DNA from 4 places in the Streptomyces sp. NPDC048291 genome. Region 3 is predicted to be linked to each of the others. Evidence: riboswitches for the same ligand, from Rfam matches in the RefSeq annotation. Region 3 holds a riboswitch; each other region holds the start of a gene.
The links. Region 3 has a riboswitch for cobalamin ahead of ACGF5O_RS00960 (prenyltransferase/squalene oxidase repeat-containing protein). Riboswitches for the same ligand answer to the same signal wherever they lie in the genome.

Region 1 (4,186 bases), on a different contig from region 3:
ACGGACAACGGACAACGGACAACGGACAACGGACAACGGACAACGGACGCCGACGGCGGCGGGCGCCGGACGCGCACGACAGTACGCCGTGCGGCGCCCGCGGGTCCGCCGTGCGGTACCCGCAGGACGCCGTCCGGCACCCCGCGCCAAGCCGTCCGGCACCCCGCGCCAAGCCGTCCGGCACCCCGCGCCAAACCGTCCGGCGCCGCCCCGGATGTCGTCGGCTACAGCTCCGCGCGTACCGTGCGCGCTGCCGCGACCAGGTTCTCCAGGGAGGTGCGGACCTCCGGCCAGCCGCGGGTCTTGAGGCCGCAGTCGGGGTTGACCCAGAGCCGGTCGGCGGGGATGGCCGCCAGGCCGGTCCGTACCAGGGCGGCGGCCTCCGCCGGGCTCGGCACGCGGGGGGAGTGGATGTCGTAGACCCCGGGTCCCGCCTCGCGCGGGTAGCCGTGGGCGGCCAGTTCGCGGGCGACCTGCATGTGCGAGCGGGCCGCCTCCAGGCTGATGACGTCCGCGTCGAGGTCGTCGATGGCCTGGACGATGTCGCCGAACTCGGCGTAGCACATGTGGGTGTGGACCTGCGTCTCCGGACGGACTCCGGCGGTGGTGAGCCGGAACGCCTCGGTCGCCCAGGCGAGGTAGGCGGGGCGGTCGGCGGCCCGCAGCGGCAGGGTCTCCCGGAGGGCGGGTTCGTCGACCTGGATGACGGAGGTGCCCGCCGCCTCCAGGTCGTTCACCTCGTCGCGCAGGGCGAGGGCGATCTGGCGGGCGGTGTCGCCGAGCGGCTGGTCGTCGCGGACGAAGGACCAGGCGAGCATGGTGACCGGGCCGGTGAGCATGCCCTTGACCGGGCGGGAGGTGAGGGACTGGGCGTACGACGTCCAGCGCACCGTCATCGGCTCGGGCCGGGAGATGTCGCCGGCCAGGACCGGCGGGCGTACGTACCGGGTGCCGTAGGACTGGACCCAGCCGTGCTGGGTGGCCAGGTATCCGGTGAGCTGTTCGGCGAAGTACTGGACCATGTCGTTGCGTTCGGGTTCGCCGTGCACCAGGACGTCCAGGCCCGCCTTCTCCTGGAAGGCGACCACCTCCTGGATCTCGGCCCGCACCCGGTCCTCGTAACCGGCCGTGTCGATGCGTCCGGCGCGCAGGTCGGCGCGTGCGGTGCGCAGTTCGCCGGTCTGCGGGAACGAGCCGATGGTCGTCGTGGGCAGCAACGGCAGCCGCAGGTGCGCGCGTTGGGCGGCGGAGCGTTCGGCGTACGACTGCGGGCGCCGGGCGTCGGACTCGGTGACGGCCGCGGCGCGGGCGCGCACGGCGGGGTCGCGGGTGATCGGTGAAGTCGCCCGGGAGACCAGGTCGGCGCGGTTGGCGGCGAGTTCGGCGGCGATGGTGTCGGGGCCCTGGGCGAGGCCCTTGGCGAGGGTGACGACCTCGGCCGTCTTCTGCCTCGCGAAGGACAGCCAGCGCAGGATCTGCGGCTCGATGTCCCGCTCGGCGGAGGCGTCGAGGGGGACGTGCAGGAGGGAGCAGGAGGCGGCGACGTCGACCCGGTCGGCGAGACCCAGCAGGGTGCCGAGGGTGGTGAGGGACGCCGACAGGTCGTTCACCCAGATGTTGCGGCCGTTGACCACACCGGCGACCAGCCGCTTGCCGGGCAGCCCGCCGACGGCGGCCAGGGCGTCCAGGTTGACGGCCGCCGCCTCGGTGAAGTCGAGGGCGAGCCCCTCGACCGGGGCCTTGGCCAGCACCGGCAGGGCCCCGCCGAGCCGGTCGAAGTAGGAGGCGACCAGGAGCTTCGGCCGGTCGGTGAGGGCGCCGAGGTCGCGGTAGGCACGGGTGGCGGCGTTGAGTTCGGCCGGGGTGCGGTCCTGGACCAGGGCGGGTTCGTCGAGCTGCACCCACTCGGCGCCGGCCGCCCGCAGGTCGGCGAGCACCTCGGCGTAGACCGGGAGCAGCCGGTCGAGCAGGGTGAGCGGGTCGAAGCCGGCGGGCACGCCGGGCGCCGGCTTGGCGAGCAGCAGATAGGTGACGGGGCCGACCAGTACCGGCCGGGCGGTGAGCCCGAGGGCCAGGGCCTCCGTCAGCTCGCCCACCTGCTTGGCGGAGTCCGTGGCGAAGACGGTGTCGGGACCCAACTCCGGCACCAGGTAGTGATAGTTGGTGTCGAACCACTTCGTCATCTCCAGCGGCGCGACGTCCTGCGTGCCGCGGGCCATGGCGAAGTAGCCGTCGAGCGCGTCGGCGTCGACGGCGGCCCGGTGCCGCTCGGGGACGGCGCCGACCATCACGGTGGTGTCGAGGACGTGGTCGTAGTACGAGAAGTCGCCGGTCGGCACCTCGTGGATGCCGGCCTCGGCCAGCTGCCGCCAGGTGGAGCGGCGCAGTTCGGCGGCGGAGGCCCGCAGGGCGCCGGCGGTGACCCGGCCCCTCCAGTAGCTCTCGATCGCCTTCTTCAGTTCCCGGTTCGGCCCCTGGCGGGGGTAGCCGTACACGGTGGCCCGGGCTGCCGCGGCTGCGGACTCGGTGGTCACGGAGATCTCCTTCGCGAGACGATTCCCTGAGATCCCGGCGACGGGACGAGAGCGCGAAGGGGCGACGAACCGGACGGCAACGGTCGTACGCCGTGAGGGAGTACGCGACCGTCCGTCCGATATGCACGCCGACCCGCCCACGAGGTCACCGGGATGTCCGCGCACGAGTGGTTCGCGCACGGGCAGTTGGCAGGTCTTCGGACTCGCGGGCACGCCCTCCTCCGGAGGACACCTACTGGCCGTCGCTTCCCGGACCCTGTACGTCGGATCCAGTGCGTATGACGGCGGTCGTTCCCGCTCACCGCTGCGGGGCAGTCCCGGATTCCCACCGGGTTCCCTCTTGCGACGCCCTGTCCGGCTGACAGGACGAACCAGCTGCGAGGGCCACCTTACGACGTCCGCGAGGGCCGTGTCCCCGTCGGCCCGGAGGACATGATCACGGACATCGCCCCGGACCTCGCCCGGAGCCGCTGACGCCTGATTGTCGGTGCCGGCTGACACACTGACGGACGTGGACACTGAACGCAGGGAACGGGCCGCACGCTTCGTGGAGTTGCACCGGGAGGGCTGCTTCCTGCTCCCCAACGCCTGGGACGCGGGCAGCGCCCGCGTCCTGGAGTCGGCCGGCTTCCCGGCCGTGGCCACCACCAGCGCGGGCATCGCCTTCTCCCTGGGCCGCGCAGACCACGACTACGGCGGCGGCCGGGTCGACCGCGCCACCATGGTGGGCCGGATCCGTGAGATCGCCGCCGAGGTCCGGATCCCGGTGAGCGCGGACCTGGAGGACGGGTTCGGCGAGGCGCCCGGGACCGTCGCCGAGACGATCTCGACGACCCTCGCGGCCGGGGCCGCCGGCGGCAACATCGAGGACTTCACGGGCGACCGCTCCCGCCCGCTGTACGAGCCGGAGCTCGCGGCCGACCGGATCCGCGCCGCGCGCGAGGCGGTCGACGCGGCCGGCGAGCCGTTCGTCCTGGTCGGCCGGACCGACGTGCTGCTCACCGGCGGCCCGCTCGACGAGGCGGTCCGGCGGGCCAACGCGTATCTGGCGGCGGGCGCCGACTGCGCGTTCGTGCCGGGCGCGGCGGACGCCGGGACGATCGGCAGGCTGGTGCGGGAGATCGACGGCCCGCTGAACGTGGTGATGGGCCTCACCGGAGGCGTCCTGTCCCTGGCCGACCTCCGTGAACTCGGCGTGCGCCGGGTCACGGTGGGCGGCAGCATCGCACGGGCGATGTACGCACAACTGCTCGCCGCGGCCCGCGAGCTGGCCGAGCGGGGCACCTTCACCTACGCCCGGAACCAGATCTCCCAGACGGACCTGAACGAGCTGTTCCGCAGCTGACGCACCGGGCGGTACGGCCCGCGGGGCCGGCGGGGTGTCAGCCGGCGTCCGCCTGCTGCTGCTCCTGTAGGCGCCGGTATGCGGCGACGAGGAACACCCAGATCTCGCTGACCGTGGGGAACGGCGCGACGGCGTGCCGGAGGCGTTTCAGCGGGACCTCGCCGGCGACCGCCACGGTGGCCGCGTGCAGCAGCTCGCTGACGCCGGACCCGACCATGGTCACCCCGAGCAGCACGTCCCGGTCGACGTCGACGACGAGCCGGGCGTGGCCGGTGTAGCCGTCGGCGTAGAGGTTGGCGCCCTGGGC
Region 2 (4,186 bases), 680 kb from region 3:
ACCGCGTTCACCGGGACACCGGCGTCCGCGGCGAGCCTGCCGAAGGGGCACGACGTCTCCTCGCACCAGAAGAACGTCGACTGGCCGAGCGCCAGGACGAAGGGCGCCAGGTTCGTCTACATCAAGGCCACCGAGTCCACCACCTACCGCAACCCGTACTTCGACCAGCAGTACAACGGCTCACGCCAGGCGGGGATCAGGCGGGGCGCGTACCACTTCGCCCTGCCGGACAAGTCGTCGGGCGCCCGGCAGGCCGCGTACTTCGTGAGCCACGGCGGCACCTGGACGGCGGACGGCTGGACGCTGCCGCCCGCGCTCGACGTCGAGTACAACCCGTACGACAAGAAGCACAGGTGCTACGGACTGAGCACCTCCCGGATGGTCCAGTGGATCAGGTCCTTCAGCGACGAGCTGAAGCGGGAGACGGGCCGGCGGCCGGTGATCTACACGACCACGAACTGGTGGAACCTCTGCACCGGCGGCAGCGGCGCGTTCGCCGCCGACCACGCGCTGTGGATCGCCCGGCACGGCTCGGCGGACGCCGGGACGCTGCCGGCCGGATGGTCGTCGTGGACCTTCTGGCAGTACGACAACAGCGGCAGCCTGCCGGGTGACCAGAATCTCTTCAACGGGTCGGCGGGCCGACTGAAGGCGTTCGCCCTGGGCCTGTAGCCAAGCGGCGACCGGGCCGCCGGGCCGGAACCGGGACGGCGGCCTCACCCCACTCCGCGCACACCCACCCCGATATCGATCTCATACACCACCAAGACCGCCCCAGTTCACCTTCCGTTCATCCAGGTTGCCTACGGTCCAACAGCCAATGACCTCGAAAGATTGCCTGGGTAAATGGAAAACTTCTCGCTGATCCTCGCGATTGTGGTGATCACCGCACTCGCGTTTGATTTCACGAACGGTTTCCACGACACCGCCAACGCGATGGCCACCACCATCTCGACCGGTGCGCTCAAGCCCAAGATCGCGGTGGCCATGTCCGCCGCGCTCAACCTGGTGGGCGCCTTCCTGTCGGTGGAGGTCGCCAACACGATCTCCAAGGGTCTCGTCGACGAGAACGGCATTCGTCCCGAGGTCATCTTCGCCGCCCTCGTCGGCGCCATCCTCTGGAACCTGGTGACCTGGCTGGTGGGCCTGCCGTCCAGTTCCTCGCACGCCCTCATGGGCGGTCTGATCGGCGCCACCGTCGCCTCCGCCGGCTTCGGCGCGGTCCACGGCGACGTGCTCGTCACCAAGGTCCTGCTGCCGGCGGTCGCCGCCCCCGTCGTCGCGGGCCTCGCGGCGGCGCTCTCCACGCGCCTCTCCTACAGGCTCTCGAAGAACGCCGAGGACGAGGCCACCCGCAAGGGCTACCGTGCCGGCCAGATCGCCTCCGCCGGCCTGGTCTCGCTCGCGCACGGCACCAACGACGCGCAGAAGACGATGGGCATCATCACCCTCGCGCTGATCGCGGGCGGTTCCATCGCTCCCGGCTCGAACCCTCCCACCTGGGTCATCCTCTCCGCCGGCCTCGCCATCGCGCTCGGCACCTACATCGGCGGCTGGCGGATCATCCGCACCATGGGCACCGGCCTGACCGACCTCCAGCCACAGCAGGGCTTCGCCGCCCAGACCAGCGCGGCCACCGCCATCCTGGCCTCCTCCCACCTCGGCTTCTCGCTCTCCACCACGCACGTCGTCTCCGGTTCCGTGATGGGCGCGGGCCTCGGCCGCAGGGGCGGGACGGTCCGCTGGTCCACCGCGACCCGCATGATGGTCGCCTGGGTGCTCACGCTCCCGGCCGCCGCGCTGGTCGGCGCGCTGGCCGAGTCCGTGACGGACCTCGGCGACTGGGGCACGGCGGTCGTCGCCGTCTTCCTCGTGGCCTCCAGCGCCGCGATCTGGAAGCTCTCCCGCCGCGAGGTCGTGGACAGCGGCAACGTCGTCGCCGCCGCGGAGCCGGCCGGCGTGGTGACCACGGCGATCGCCGCCGTGACCCCGCCGCCCGTGGGCACGGCCACGGTCGCGGAGGACCTCACCGCCACGATCCCCTCCCCCGCCCCGGCCGCTCCCGCGGCCGACCCGGCCGCCACCGTCTGACCCCGAGGAAGAAGCGACATGAACATCGACTGGGCAGCCATCGGCTCCGTCTTCGGCGTCAGCCTCGTGGCCACCGTGGGACTGGTGGCCCTCTTCACCCTCGGCATCAAGGGCCTCTCCGCCCGCGAACGCGCCACCGCCCAGGGCGACTCCGCGGCCCTGGCCGTGACCGCCGCCTACCTCTGCTTCGCCGGCTGCGCGGCCGCCGTGGCGTACGGCATCCACCTGATCGTGGCGAAGGCCTGACACAAGAGGGCCCGGCACAAGCAGGCCTGACACACGAGGGCCTGACACAAAGGGCCTCGTCGGCGCCTCGAAGGCTCCTCTCCGTCCGGACGGAGAGGAGCCTTCCGCATGCCCCACAGGCCCCGCCGGACAACCGGTGTGGGCCTTCCCACACACTCCCCTCGCAGGTCAAAGGCAAGTTGACGGGTCTTCCGGGGGCGTGGTGGACTTCCGGAGCCATGTACGGCGGCAAGGGAGGAAGCCGGTGTGAATCCGGCGCGGTCCCGCCACTGTCACCGGGGTAGCAATCCCCCGGAAGCCAGGAACTCCCACCGCCGGTCTCGTCGAACCAGGGCGTGGACACCCTGAGTGAGGACATAACGCCATGCGCGGCTGCCGATCGAGGTCGAGTACCCGGCCCGTCCCCGACCCCGTCGCCGACCCCTCGGCCGGCTGAGCCGATGGGTGCCGATCGCGTCTTCGCGTACGGCGCCGCCGCCGGCCTACTCGGTGATCTGCTGCTCGGCGATCCTCGCCGAGGGCATCCGGTCGCCGTGTTCGGACGGGCGGCCGGAGCCGTGGAGCGGGTGCTGTGGCGGGACCACCGCGGGTGGGGCGCGCTGCACACCGCGGTGTGCGCCGGCGGCGCCGTGGCGCTGGGCGCCGTGGCCCAGCGGGTCGTACGGCCGTCCGCCGCCGCGTCCGTCGCTCTCACCGCCGCTGCCACCTGGGCCGTGGTCGGGGGTACTTCGCTCGCGCGCGAGGCCCGTGGCATCGGGCGGGCCCTGGAGGCCGGCGACGTCGAGGCGGCCCGCGCCCGGCTGCCGCATCTGTGCGGACGGGATCCGCAGGCCCTGGACGCCGACGGGATCGCGCGGGCGGTCGTGGAGTCCGTCGCCGAGAACACGAGCGACGCGGTCGTGGGCGCGCTGGTGTGGGGAGCCGTGGCCGGCGTCCCCGGGCTGGTGGGGTTCCGGGCCGTCAACACCCTGGACGCGATGGTGGGTCACAGGTCGGCCCGGTACCGGCGGTACGGGTGGGCCTCCGCGCGGCTGGACGACGTGGCCGGCTGGCCGGGGGCGCGGCTCACCGCCGTACTGGCCGCGGCGGCCGGGGACGACCCGCGGGGGGCCGTACGGGCCTGGCGGGCCGATGCCGTGAAGCATCCGAGTCCCAACGCCGGGCCCGTGGAGGCGTCGTTCGCGGGGGCGTTGGGGGTGCGGCTCGGGGGGACGTTGTCGTACGGGGGCCGGGTCGAGCACCGGCCGGTGCTGAACGGGGAGGGGCGGGCCGTGGAAGTCGCGGACATCGAGCGGGCGGTGTGGTTGTCGCGGCGGGTGGGGTGGCTGGCGTTGGGGGTGGGCGCGGCCGGGGCGCTGCTGCGCGGATCGCTCCGGGGCAGGGCGTCATGAACAACGGAGGCCTCCTCGTCGCAGGTACCACCTCCGACGCCGGGAAGAGTGTCGTCACCGCCGGTATCTGCCGGTGGCTGGTGCGGCAGGGTGTGAAGGTCGCGCCGTTCAAGGCGCAGAACATGTCGCTCAACTCCTTCGTCACGCGCGAAGGAGCCGAGATCGGGCGGGCGCAGGCCATGCAGGCGCAGGCCTGCCGGGTGGAGCCGACCGCGCTGATGAACCCCGTGCTGCTCAAGCCCGGCGGCGAGCAGAGCAGTCAGGTCGTGCTGCTCGGCAAGCCGGTCGGCGAGCTGAGCGCGCGTGGCTACCACGGCGGGCGGCAGCAGAAGCTGCTCGGGACCGTGCTCGACTGTCTCGCCGAGTTGCGGGGCACGTATGACGCGGTGATCTGTGAGGGGGCCGGCAGTCCGGCGGAGATCAACCTGCGCCGGACCGACATCGTGAACATGGGGATC
Region 3 (4,186 bases):
CCCACCGGCCCGCGGCGGTGCGACTGCCCGCGGCTGGGACGCGCCCCTTCAGAGGCGCGGGGAACTGCGCGAGCAACCCCCACCGGCCCGCGGCGGTGCGACTGTCCGTGGCTGGGGCGTGCCCCTTCAGGGGCGCGGGGAACTGCGCGAGGAGCCGCCACTCGCCCGCACTGTGGTGGTCACGCATGTCTGCGCCGCCGGGTCTGCCAGACGGCGCCCGCGGCCACCAGGACGACCACCCCCGCGCCGGCCGCCAGGTCGAGGGACGGGCCGCCGGTCGACGGGGAACTCCCGGCCCCCGCCGCGACCTTCTCCCCGCACCCGCGTGCCGGATACCCCCCGATCGCACACAACAACGCGTTCGTGTCGTACCGCAGCGGCTTCGCCACCGTCGCCAGCGCCTCCGCCGTCGTCGCGTCCTCGGACACCACCGCGCACGCCGTCCGCCGCGCGGGCGGCCGTTCACCCGAGGGCGCGTCCGCCGTCGTGCCGAAGTCGACGACCAGGCCCACCCGTTTGCGGCCCCCGGCGGCGGGCGTGTCCGCGCAGATCGTCGCGAAGTCCGCCGTGCCGCGCGGGCGCGACGCGTCCGCGGAGTCCTCGCTCACCGCGAAGCGGAAGCCCTCGACCGAACCGTCGGCGGGCCGCGCGGTCGACGGCCCCTGCGTCGCGTACGTCCAGCGCGCGCCGTCTCGCTCCCAGAAGGACCAGTACCGGTAGCCGGTGGCCACCGCAGGCCCGGCGGCCGTCGCGCACAGCGTCAGCGCGGCCAGGAGCAGCGGCACCGCACGGCGGACCGCGGTCACGGCTGCTGCTGCTTGCGACGGCCGCTGAACAGGAAGCCGATGCCGATCCCGGCGACGAGCCCGGTGCCGACGATCCACCACACGCTGTTGCCCGACTTCTTCGCCTGGCTGTGCTTCTCGGCCTGCTTCTCGGCGGCGGCCCGCGGTGCCGGTCCCGTCGCGTTCAGCGCCGTCACCAGGTTCGTGCCGCCGAAGTCGCGCGGGTCCGCGCCCATCGCGTGTGCGGCGAGGATCAGTTCGGCGTAGGCCGCGGGCCCGCTCTGCTCCGCCCACGGCACGGCGTGCGCCGCCAGCCAGGCGTACGGCTTCCGGGCCTGCTCGGTCCAGCCCTGCGCGGCGAGGGCGACGACCGCGTCGGCGGTGTTGCCGTAGTCCGGCTGCGGCGTGGCGCCGGGGAGCGCGGAGACGAGGTGGCCGGCCTTGGCCATGGCGTCCGCCAGGTACGCGGCGCCGTTGCGGGCCACGTCCTCCCGGGTGAGGGCCTTGCCGGAACCGGCTCCGGCGCAGGCGGGGGCCTTCGCCGGGGTCTTCCCGGCCGTCGTCACGAAGCCCTTGCCGAGGGCTCCGAGCACCCCGGCCGCGGTCGCGTCCGCGTTGGCGGCCAGCTTCCCCTGCTTGTCCGGCTGGTAGGCGAGGGCACCGCCGCCGTCCTGGCCGCACGGGAGGGACCACTTGGCGAGGAGGTCGTACGGCGACCTGTCCGCGCTCTCGCCGGTCGCCGCGAGCGCGCCGACGACCACGCCGGTGGAGTTGGTGTCGCTGGGCGAGCCCGGGGTGTAGCCCCAGCCGCTGTCCTTGTTCTGCTGGGCCTTCAGCCAGGTCACGGCCCTGTCCGCGGCGGCGTCGTGCCCGCCGGCCGCCTTCAGCGCCTGTACGGCGGCGGCCGTGCTGTTCGTGTCGACGGCCACCTTGGCGTCACAGGCCGCCGTCGGCTCGGCGCGGAACGCGGCGAACGCGCCGTTCGCGCACTGCTGCCCGGCCAGCCAGTCCACCGCCTTCACGGCCGGGGTCACCCCCACCGCGCGCTGGGCCAGCAGGGCGAGGGACTGGCGCCAGACGCCGTCGAACTTCGGGTCCGAGCTGCCGTACAGCCCCGACGGGAGCACCGCCGACGCGGACGGCGACGGGGAGGTGGTGCCGGCGGCCAGTGCGGTCGTCGCGGGTGTGGCGGTACCGATGACGGCGGTGGCGGCCAGCACCCCGGCGGTGCGGCGGAGGACGGTCATGGTCGGCGGGTGCCTCTCCCTGCGGGGGAGCCGGGCAGCACGGGACACCCCGGCGGCTCGGCTCCGTAAACCTCGACGGTGCCGTGCGACGACGGGTGCCGGCGCACATGAGCCGATCAACGTCCCGGGCGCGGCGGTCCGGCTTGCCGCACGAGTGCGGCTCACGGTTGCGGGTCAGCGCCGGAATTGCACCGGCTTCCCCCCGTACGGGTGATGACGACCCGGCTACCTTACCGGCCGCCGACGGGAAGCTGAGAGGGGGCTGTGCGGAGACCGTCTCGTTATGGTCATGCCATGACGGGGAGACTGCTCGGTTCGGGGCGTTCGGCCGACGTGTACGAGCTCGACGAGGCATGGGTGCTGCGCCGGGACCGGGACGGCCGGGGGGACGCGGTCGCCGAGGGCGCGGTGATGACGTACGTACGGGAGCACGGGTACCCGGCGCCCCGGGTGCGGCCGACCGGGTCCCGTACCGAACTGGTCATGGAGCGGCTGTCCGGGCCGACCATGCTGGCGGCGCTGCTGGCGGGGGAGACGGGCCCGGCGGAGGGCGGTGCGCTGCTCGCCTCGCTGCTGCGGCGGCTGCACGCCCTGCCAGGCCGGGACCCGGACGCACCCGGCGCCCGGGTCCTCCACCTCGACCTGCATCCGGACAACGTGATACTCACCGCCGACGGCCCCCGGGTCATCGACTGGACCAACGCCGAGGACGGGCCGCCCGGACTCGACTGGGGCATGTCCGCGGTGATCCTCGCCCAGGTAACCCTGGGCGCGTACCCGTTGGCCCACGGCCTGCTGACCGCCCTGCTCGCCGACCCGGGCGGTCCGGCCGGGGCGGGCCTGACCGAGGAGGGGCTGGCGGAGGCCCTGCGCCGGCGGGCGGCCGATCCGGCGATGAGCCGGGCGGAGGTCGAAGTGCTCGGGGAGGCGGGGCGGTTGATACGGGCGGTCGCCTTCTAGCGCGCCGCGTCCGCGGACGACCCCCGCGTGAAACCGTGGCTCCGCTCCACCTTCGCCACGTGCAGGGTGTAGCTCTCGTACCACTCGGCCCGCCCGCGCTTCTGTGCCTCGCGGTGCTCGGCATCGGTCCGCCACTGCGCGAGCGCGTCGGCGTCGCGGAAGTACCCGACGGTGATGCCCAGCCCGCCGGGGGTCTGCGCGTAGTCCATCCCCAGGTACCCGGGGACGTCCTTCACCAGGTCCTCCATGCGGGCGTTGGTCTCCGCGTAGCCGCTCTGGTCCGCGGTGCGCACCGTGCTGAAGACGGCCACGTAGTAAGGGGGTTCAAAGGCCTCGACGGGCGCGACAGGCGCTTCCTGGTGATTGCTCATGGCGGCACCGTAGGGCGGGACGCGCCCGGCGATCCAGCGCCTTTCCCGAACGGGAGGACCACGGGATCGAACTCTTGACCAAAACCCCTAGGCCGCGTTCGCCGCGTTCGCGAGCGGGGCGATGCCCGCCGACAGGTGGCGGGCCATCCGGCGCAGCGCGTCGTCGCAGTCGGCCGGGGTCTCGCCGACCGCCACCCACAGGGCCAGCCGGTCGGCGGCGGTGGCGTGCGGGCCGGCGGTGACGTGGCTGCCGGTGTGCCGGGTGAGGAGCATCCGGTCGGCGCCGGGTTCGCGGGCCGCGTCGGGGGAGAGGTCCAGGTGGTCGAGGCGGCCGGTGGCGGCGGGGTAGGCGAACTGGACCGCGGCCGTCCGCTGCCGGGTGGGCGTCGTGTCGGCGGCCTCGCCGGTGGCCAGGGCGGCGGCGGCCCGGGCGAGGTCGACGCCGGTGGCCCGCCTGACGAGGAGCGGGATCAGGTCGCCCGGGAGATGCGGGGCGACGTCGGTGACCCGGGGGCCGCGGTCGGTGAGGGCGAGGCCGATGTGCAGGACACCCCGGTCGACGCCGAGGGCGCGCACGGTGCGGTCGACGGCCAGGCGCAGGAAGCGGTTGTGCAGCAGGCCGTCGTGGGCGTGCACGGTGTGCCGCAGCGGCTGCCGGGCGGGCGCCGGACCCAGGGTCGTACGGGTGATGGCGGCGATCCGGATCTCGCCGTCCAGGACGACCGTCTCGGCCGAGACACGGGGCGGGACGCCGGGCGCGCGGGGTGCGCCGGGGTCGGCGGGGTCGCCGACGGGAACGGCACGGCCGGCCAGCAGCGCACGC
Region 4 (4,186 bases), on a different contig from region 3:
CACCGTCGTCGCCGTGGACCTGGTGGAGCGCCGGCGCCGCCTCGCCGCGGAACTGGGCGCCACCCACACGCTCGACGGCGCGAGCCCGGATCTCGTCGAGCACATCAGGGACCTCACCGCGGGCGGCGCCTCGCACGCCTTCGACACCACCGGAGCGGCCCCGGTGATCCGCGCCGCCGCCCGCGCCCTGGCACCCCTGGGTTCCCTGGTCGTCGTCGGCCTCGGCGCGGCGGACCTCGGCGTCGACACGCTGGACCTCATCGGCGGCGGCAAGACGATCCGCGGCAGCATCGAGGGCGACGCGAACCCGCAGGACTTCGTCCCCCTCCTCCTGGACTGGCGGGCAGCGGGCCGCTTCCCCGCCGAACGGCTCGTCACCGCCTTCCCGTTCACGGCGATCGACGAAGCGGTCGCACGGATGAAGGAGGACGTGGTCAAACCGGTGCTGACCTTCTGACCCGCCGCCGCGACCGAGGCCCGGGACGCCCTACGACGGGTCGACAGGCCGACGGGTCGGTGAGCCGTGGACGCGACGGACGCGAGAAGATCGTCCCCGACCCACGCGTCCACCCGCTCCCGGAAGGAACCGACGAGATCATGTGCCTCATCGCGGCCCGCGGCCCGGCGGAGGTGGCCGGATGACCGGCGCCCAGGAACACGTCCTGCTGCACGTCGACGGACGGGCCGGGCACATCACGCTCAACCGGCCGAAGGCCATCAACGCGCTCTCGCACGCCATGGTGCGCCGCATCGACGAGGCGCTCACGGAGTGGGAGCACGACCCCGCCGTGCGGACCGTCGTCATCACCGGTGCGGGGGAGCGCGGCCTGTGCGCGGGCGGGGACATCCGCGCCGTCCACGACGACGCCCGGGACGGCGACGGGTCGGCGGCAGCCGCGTTCTGGCGGGACGAGTACCGGCTCAACGCCCGCATCGCCCGGTACCCGAAGCCGTACGTCGCGCTCATGGACGGCATCGTGATGGGCGGCGGCGTCGGTGTCTCGGCGCACGGCAGCGTCCGGATCGCCACCGAGCGGTCGCGGATCGCCATGCCGGAGACCGGGATCGGCTTCGTCCCCGACGTCGGCGGCACGTATCTGCTGAGCCGCGCGCCCGGCGAACTCGGCACCCATCTCGCCCTGACCGGCGCGTCGATCGGCGCCGCCGACGCCGTGCTCTGCGGACTCGCCGACCAGTACCTGCCGGCCGGCTCGGTCCCCGCGTTCGTCGCCGACCTCGCCGGCCTGCCGGTACCCGAGGCGCTCGCCCGGCGGGTACGGCAGGCGCCCGAGGGGGAGTTGGCCGGGCACCGGGAGTGGATCGACGCCTGCTACGCGGCCGGCACCGCCGAGGAGATCGTCCGGCGGCTGCTCGCGCACGGCGACCCGGCCGCGAAGGAGACCGCGGACACCCTGCTCACCAGGTCACCCACCGCCCTGAAGGTCACGCTCGCGGCGCTCCGCCGGGCCCGCGAACTCGGCTCCCTGGAACGGGTCCTGGACCAGGAGTACCGGGTCTCCTGCGCGACCCTGACGACCCATGACCTGGTGGAGGGCATCCGCGCCCAGGTCGTCGACAAGGACCGCACCCCGCACTGGTCCCCGGCCACCCTCGCCGAGGTCACCGACGCCGACGTCGACCGCTTCTTCGCCCCGCTCGGCGCACGCGAACTCGGCCTCGCCCCACCCGTCTGACCCGCCCCACCCGCCGCCCACCAGGCGCGAGACGAAGATCACGCCTGGTGACGCGGTCTTGGCCGTGCTCCTGACACGCGGTACGGTCTGTCCGATATCGACGACGGCGAGACGGAACCCGGTGGGAATCCGGAACGGTCGCGCCACTGTATGCGAGAGCCCCACAGCTGCTCGTGAGTCAGACCCGTGGCCGTCGTCCTGTGCACCACCGAGATGGGACGCGAACTCCCAGAGGAGGTCCTGCCATGGCGCAGACCGTCGCTCCGCCGACAGCCAACACCCCCGCCGTGCCCGCCAAGCTGCCGCTGTCCGCGATAGCTCCCTGGGCGGTCTTCTTCGGCATCCTGATGCTGGTCCTGCTCTACTTCGTCGGCGCCGAACAGGGCGCCACCTCCGTGTTCAGCGGCACGGACGTCCACGAGTGGGTGCACGACGCCCGCCACCTGCTCGGCTTCCCCTGCCACTGACCCGAGGGACGCCGTACCACCCATGAACTCCGCAACGGTCCGGAACCTCCTGGTGCGGGGCATGCTCGCCGGCCTGGCCGCCGGCCTGCTCGCCCTGGTCGTCGCCTACCTCCTCGGCGAGCCGAACGTCGACAAGGCGATCAGCTTCGAGGACGCCCACTCGCACGAGCACGAGATGGAGGTCGTCTCCCGCTCCCTGCAGTCCACCGCCGGCCTCGCCACCGGCGTCCTCGTCTACGGGGTCGCCTTCGGCGGCATCGCCGCCCTCGCCTACTGCTTCGCCCTCGGCCGCGTCGGCCGCTTCTCGCCACGGGCGACGGCACTGCTGCTGTCCGGCTGCGCCCTGGTCGCCGTCTACGTGGTGCCGTTCCTGAAGTACCCGGCCAACCCGCCGTCGGTGGGCGACCCGGACACCATCGGCAAGCGGACCACGCTCTACTTCCTGATGATGCTGCTCAGCGTGCTCCTCGCGGTCGCCGCCACCATCCTCGGCAAGCGGCTCCAGCCGCGGCTGGGCACCTGGTGGGCCGCCGTCCTCGCGGTGGCCGCGTTCGCCGTCGTCATCGGGCTCGCCTACCAGTTCCTGCCGGTCGTCAACGAGGTGCCCGCGGACTTCCCGGCCACCCTGCTGTGGCGGTTCCGGCTCTCGGCGCTCGCCATCCAGATGGTGCTGTGGGTCGGATTCGGCCTGCTGTTCGGCGAGTTGGCCGAGCGCGTCCTCAACCCGAAGCCGGCGAAGGCACCGACCGCCGCGCGCACGGTGCCCGCACCGCACTGACCGGCACCACGCCACACCGAACGACACGAGAGGGCCCACCGGATCCGTCCGGGGGCCCTCTCGCGTTTCCCTCGACTCCGCCCCGGCCGGCCGGCGGACCTTCGCGAACGGCGCACGCCCGCCGCGGTACGTCTGCTGTGAACCCGCCGTGAACCCGCCGTGTCTTCGGCGCGCGGCCGGTGCCGCACTCGCGCTCGGGGCCGCTGACAAGGAAAGATGGGCGGCGAGCGATCGATCAACGACTGCGGAGGAAGTGGACTCATGCCGCATGAGCGAGCGGGCCGGCCGGCGGCTCCGGAGGACCTCGTCGACGTGGCCCGGCTGGTCACGGCCTACTACGCGCTGCACCCCGACCCGTCCGACCCCGGCCAGCGGGTGGCGTTCGGCACCTCGGGACACCGCGGATCGTCGCTGACGACCGCGTTCAACGAGGACCACATCGCCGCGACCAGCCAGGCCATCTGCGAGTACCGGAGCGGCCAGGGCACCGACGGCCCGCTCTTCCTGGGCGCCGACACCCACGCCCTGTCCGAGCCGGCCAAGGTCACCGCCCTTGAGGTGTTCGCCGCCAACGGCGTGACCGTCCTCGTCGACAGCGCCGACGGCTACACTCCCACCCCCGCCGTCTCGCACGCCATCCTCACCCACAACCGGGGCCGTACCACCGGCCTCGCGGACGGCGTCGTCGTCACCCCCTCGCACAACCCGCCCGCCGACGGCGGCTTCAAGTACAACCCGCCCAGCGGCGGCCCCGCCGCCTCCGACGCCACCTCCTGGATCCAGGACCGCGCCAACCAGATCATCGCGGGCGGGATGAAGGACGTACAGCGGATCCCGTACGAGCGGGCGCTCGCCGCGCCCACCACCGGCCGGTACGACTTCATGGGCGTCTACGTCGACGACCTGCCCAGCGTCCTCGACCTCGACGCGGTCCGGGCCTCCGGGCTCCGCATCGGCGCCGACCCGCTCGGCGGCGCGTCCGTCGCCTACTGGGGGCGGATCGCCGAACGGCACAGCCTCGACCTCACCGTGGTCAACCCGTACACCGACCCCACCTGGCGGTTCATGACGCTGGACTGGGACGGCAAGATCCGCATGGACTGCTCGTCGCCGTACGCGATGGCCTCGCTCATCGAGAAGCGCGACGAGTTCCGCGTCGCCACCGGCAACGACGCCGACGCCGACCGGCACGGCATCGTCACCCGCGACGCCGGCCTGATGAACCCCAACCACTACCTCGCCGTCGC

Region 1: linked by a shared signal. The riboswitch ahead of metE (5-methyltetrahydropteroyltriglutamate--homocysteine S-methyltransferase) and the one ahead of ACGF5O_RS00960 (prenyltransferase/squalene oxidase repeat-containing protein) in region 3 are both predicted to bind cobalamin.
Region 2: linked by a shared signal. The riboswitch ahead of ACGF5O_RS03965 (cobalamin biosynthesis protein) and the one ahead of ACGF5O_RS00960 (prenyltransferase/squalene oxidase repeat-containing protein) in region 3 are both predicted to bind cobalamin.
Region 4: linked by a shared signal. The riboswitch ahead of ACGF5O_RS31940 (CbtB-domain containing protein) and the one ahead of ACGF5O_RS00960 (prenyltransferase/squalene oxidase repeat-containing protein) in region 3 are both predicted to bind cobalamin.

Annotation. Positions count from the first base shown of each region.
Region 1 is NZ_JBICZC010000005.1:49,744-53,929, forward strand. Features, by position in the region: gene metE (5-methyltetrahydropteroyltriglutamate--homocysteine S-methyltransferase) at 225-2,534, opposite strand; cobalamin riboswitch at 2,705-2,925, opposite strand; gene ACGF5O_RS14305 (isocitrate lyase/phosphoenolpyruvate mutase family protein) at 3,046-3,879, shown strand; gene ACGF5O_RS14310 (dihydrolipoyl dehydrogenase family protein) at 3,917-4,186, opposite strand, start outside.
Region 2 is NZ_JBICZC010000001.1:903,412-907,597, reverse strand. Features, by position in the region: gene ACGF5O_RS03980 (lysozyme) at 1-672, shown strand, start outside; gene ACGF5O_RS03975 (anion permease) at 847-2,091, shown strand; gene ACGF5O_RS03970 (hypothetical protein) at 2,110-2,337, shown strand; cobalamin riboswitch at 2,524-2,665, shown strand; gene ACGF5O_RS03965 (cobalamin biosynthesis protein) at 2,778-3,728, shown strand; gene ACGF5O_RS03960 (cobyric acid synthase) at 3,725-4,186, shown strand, end outside.
Region 3 is NZ_JBICZC010000001.1:226,655-230,840, forward strand. Features, by position in the region: gene ACGF5O_RS00955 (SCO2322 family protein) at 180-806, opposite strand; gene ACGF5O_RS00960 (prenyltransferase/squalene oxidase repeat-containing protein) at 803-2,032, opposite strand; cobalamin riboswitch at 2,142-2,272, opposite strand; gene ACGF5O_RS00965 (phosphotransferase) at 2,327-2,992, shown strand; gene ACGF5O_RS00970 (antibiotic biosynthesis monooxygenase family protein) at 2,989-3,363, opposite strand; gene ACGF5O_RS00975 (hypothetical protein) at 3,451-4,186, opposite strand, start outside.
Region 4 is NZ_JBICZC010000012.1:292,867-297,052, forward strand. Features, by position in the region: gene ACGF5O_RS31925 (NAD(P)-dependent alcohol dehydrogenase) at 1-457, shown strand, start outside; gene ACGF5O_RS31930 (hypothetical protein) at 517-642, shown strand; gene ACGF5O_RS31935 (enoyl-CoA hydratase/isomerase family protein) at 639-1,694, shown strand; cobalamin riboswitch at 1,762-1,903, shown strand; gene ACGF5O_RS31940 (CbtB-domain containing protein) at 1,940-2,161, shown strand; gene ACGF5O_RS31945 (CbtA family protein) at 2,184-2,939, shown strand; gene pgm (phosphoglucomutase (alpha-D-glucose-1,6-bisphosphate-dependent)) at 3,201-4,186, shown strand, end outside.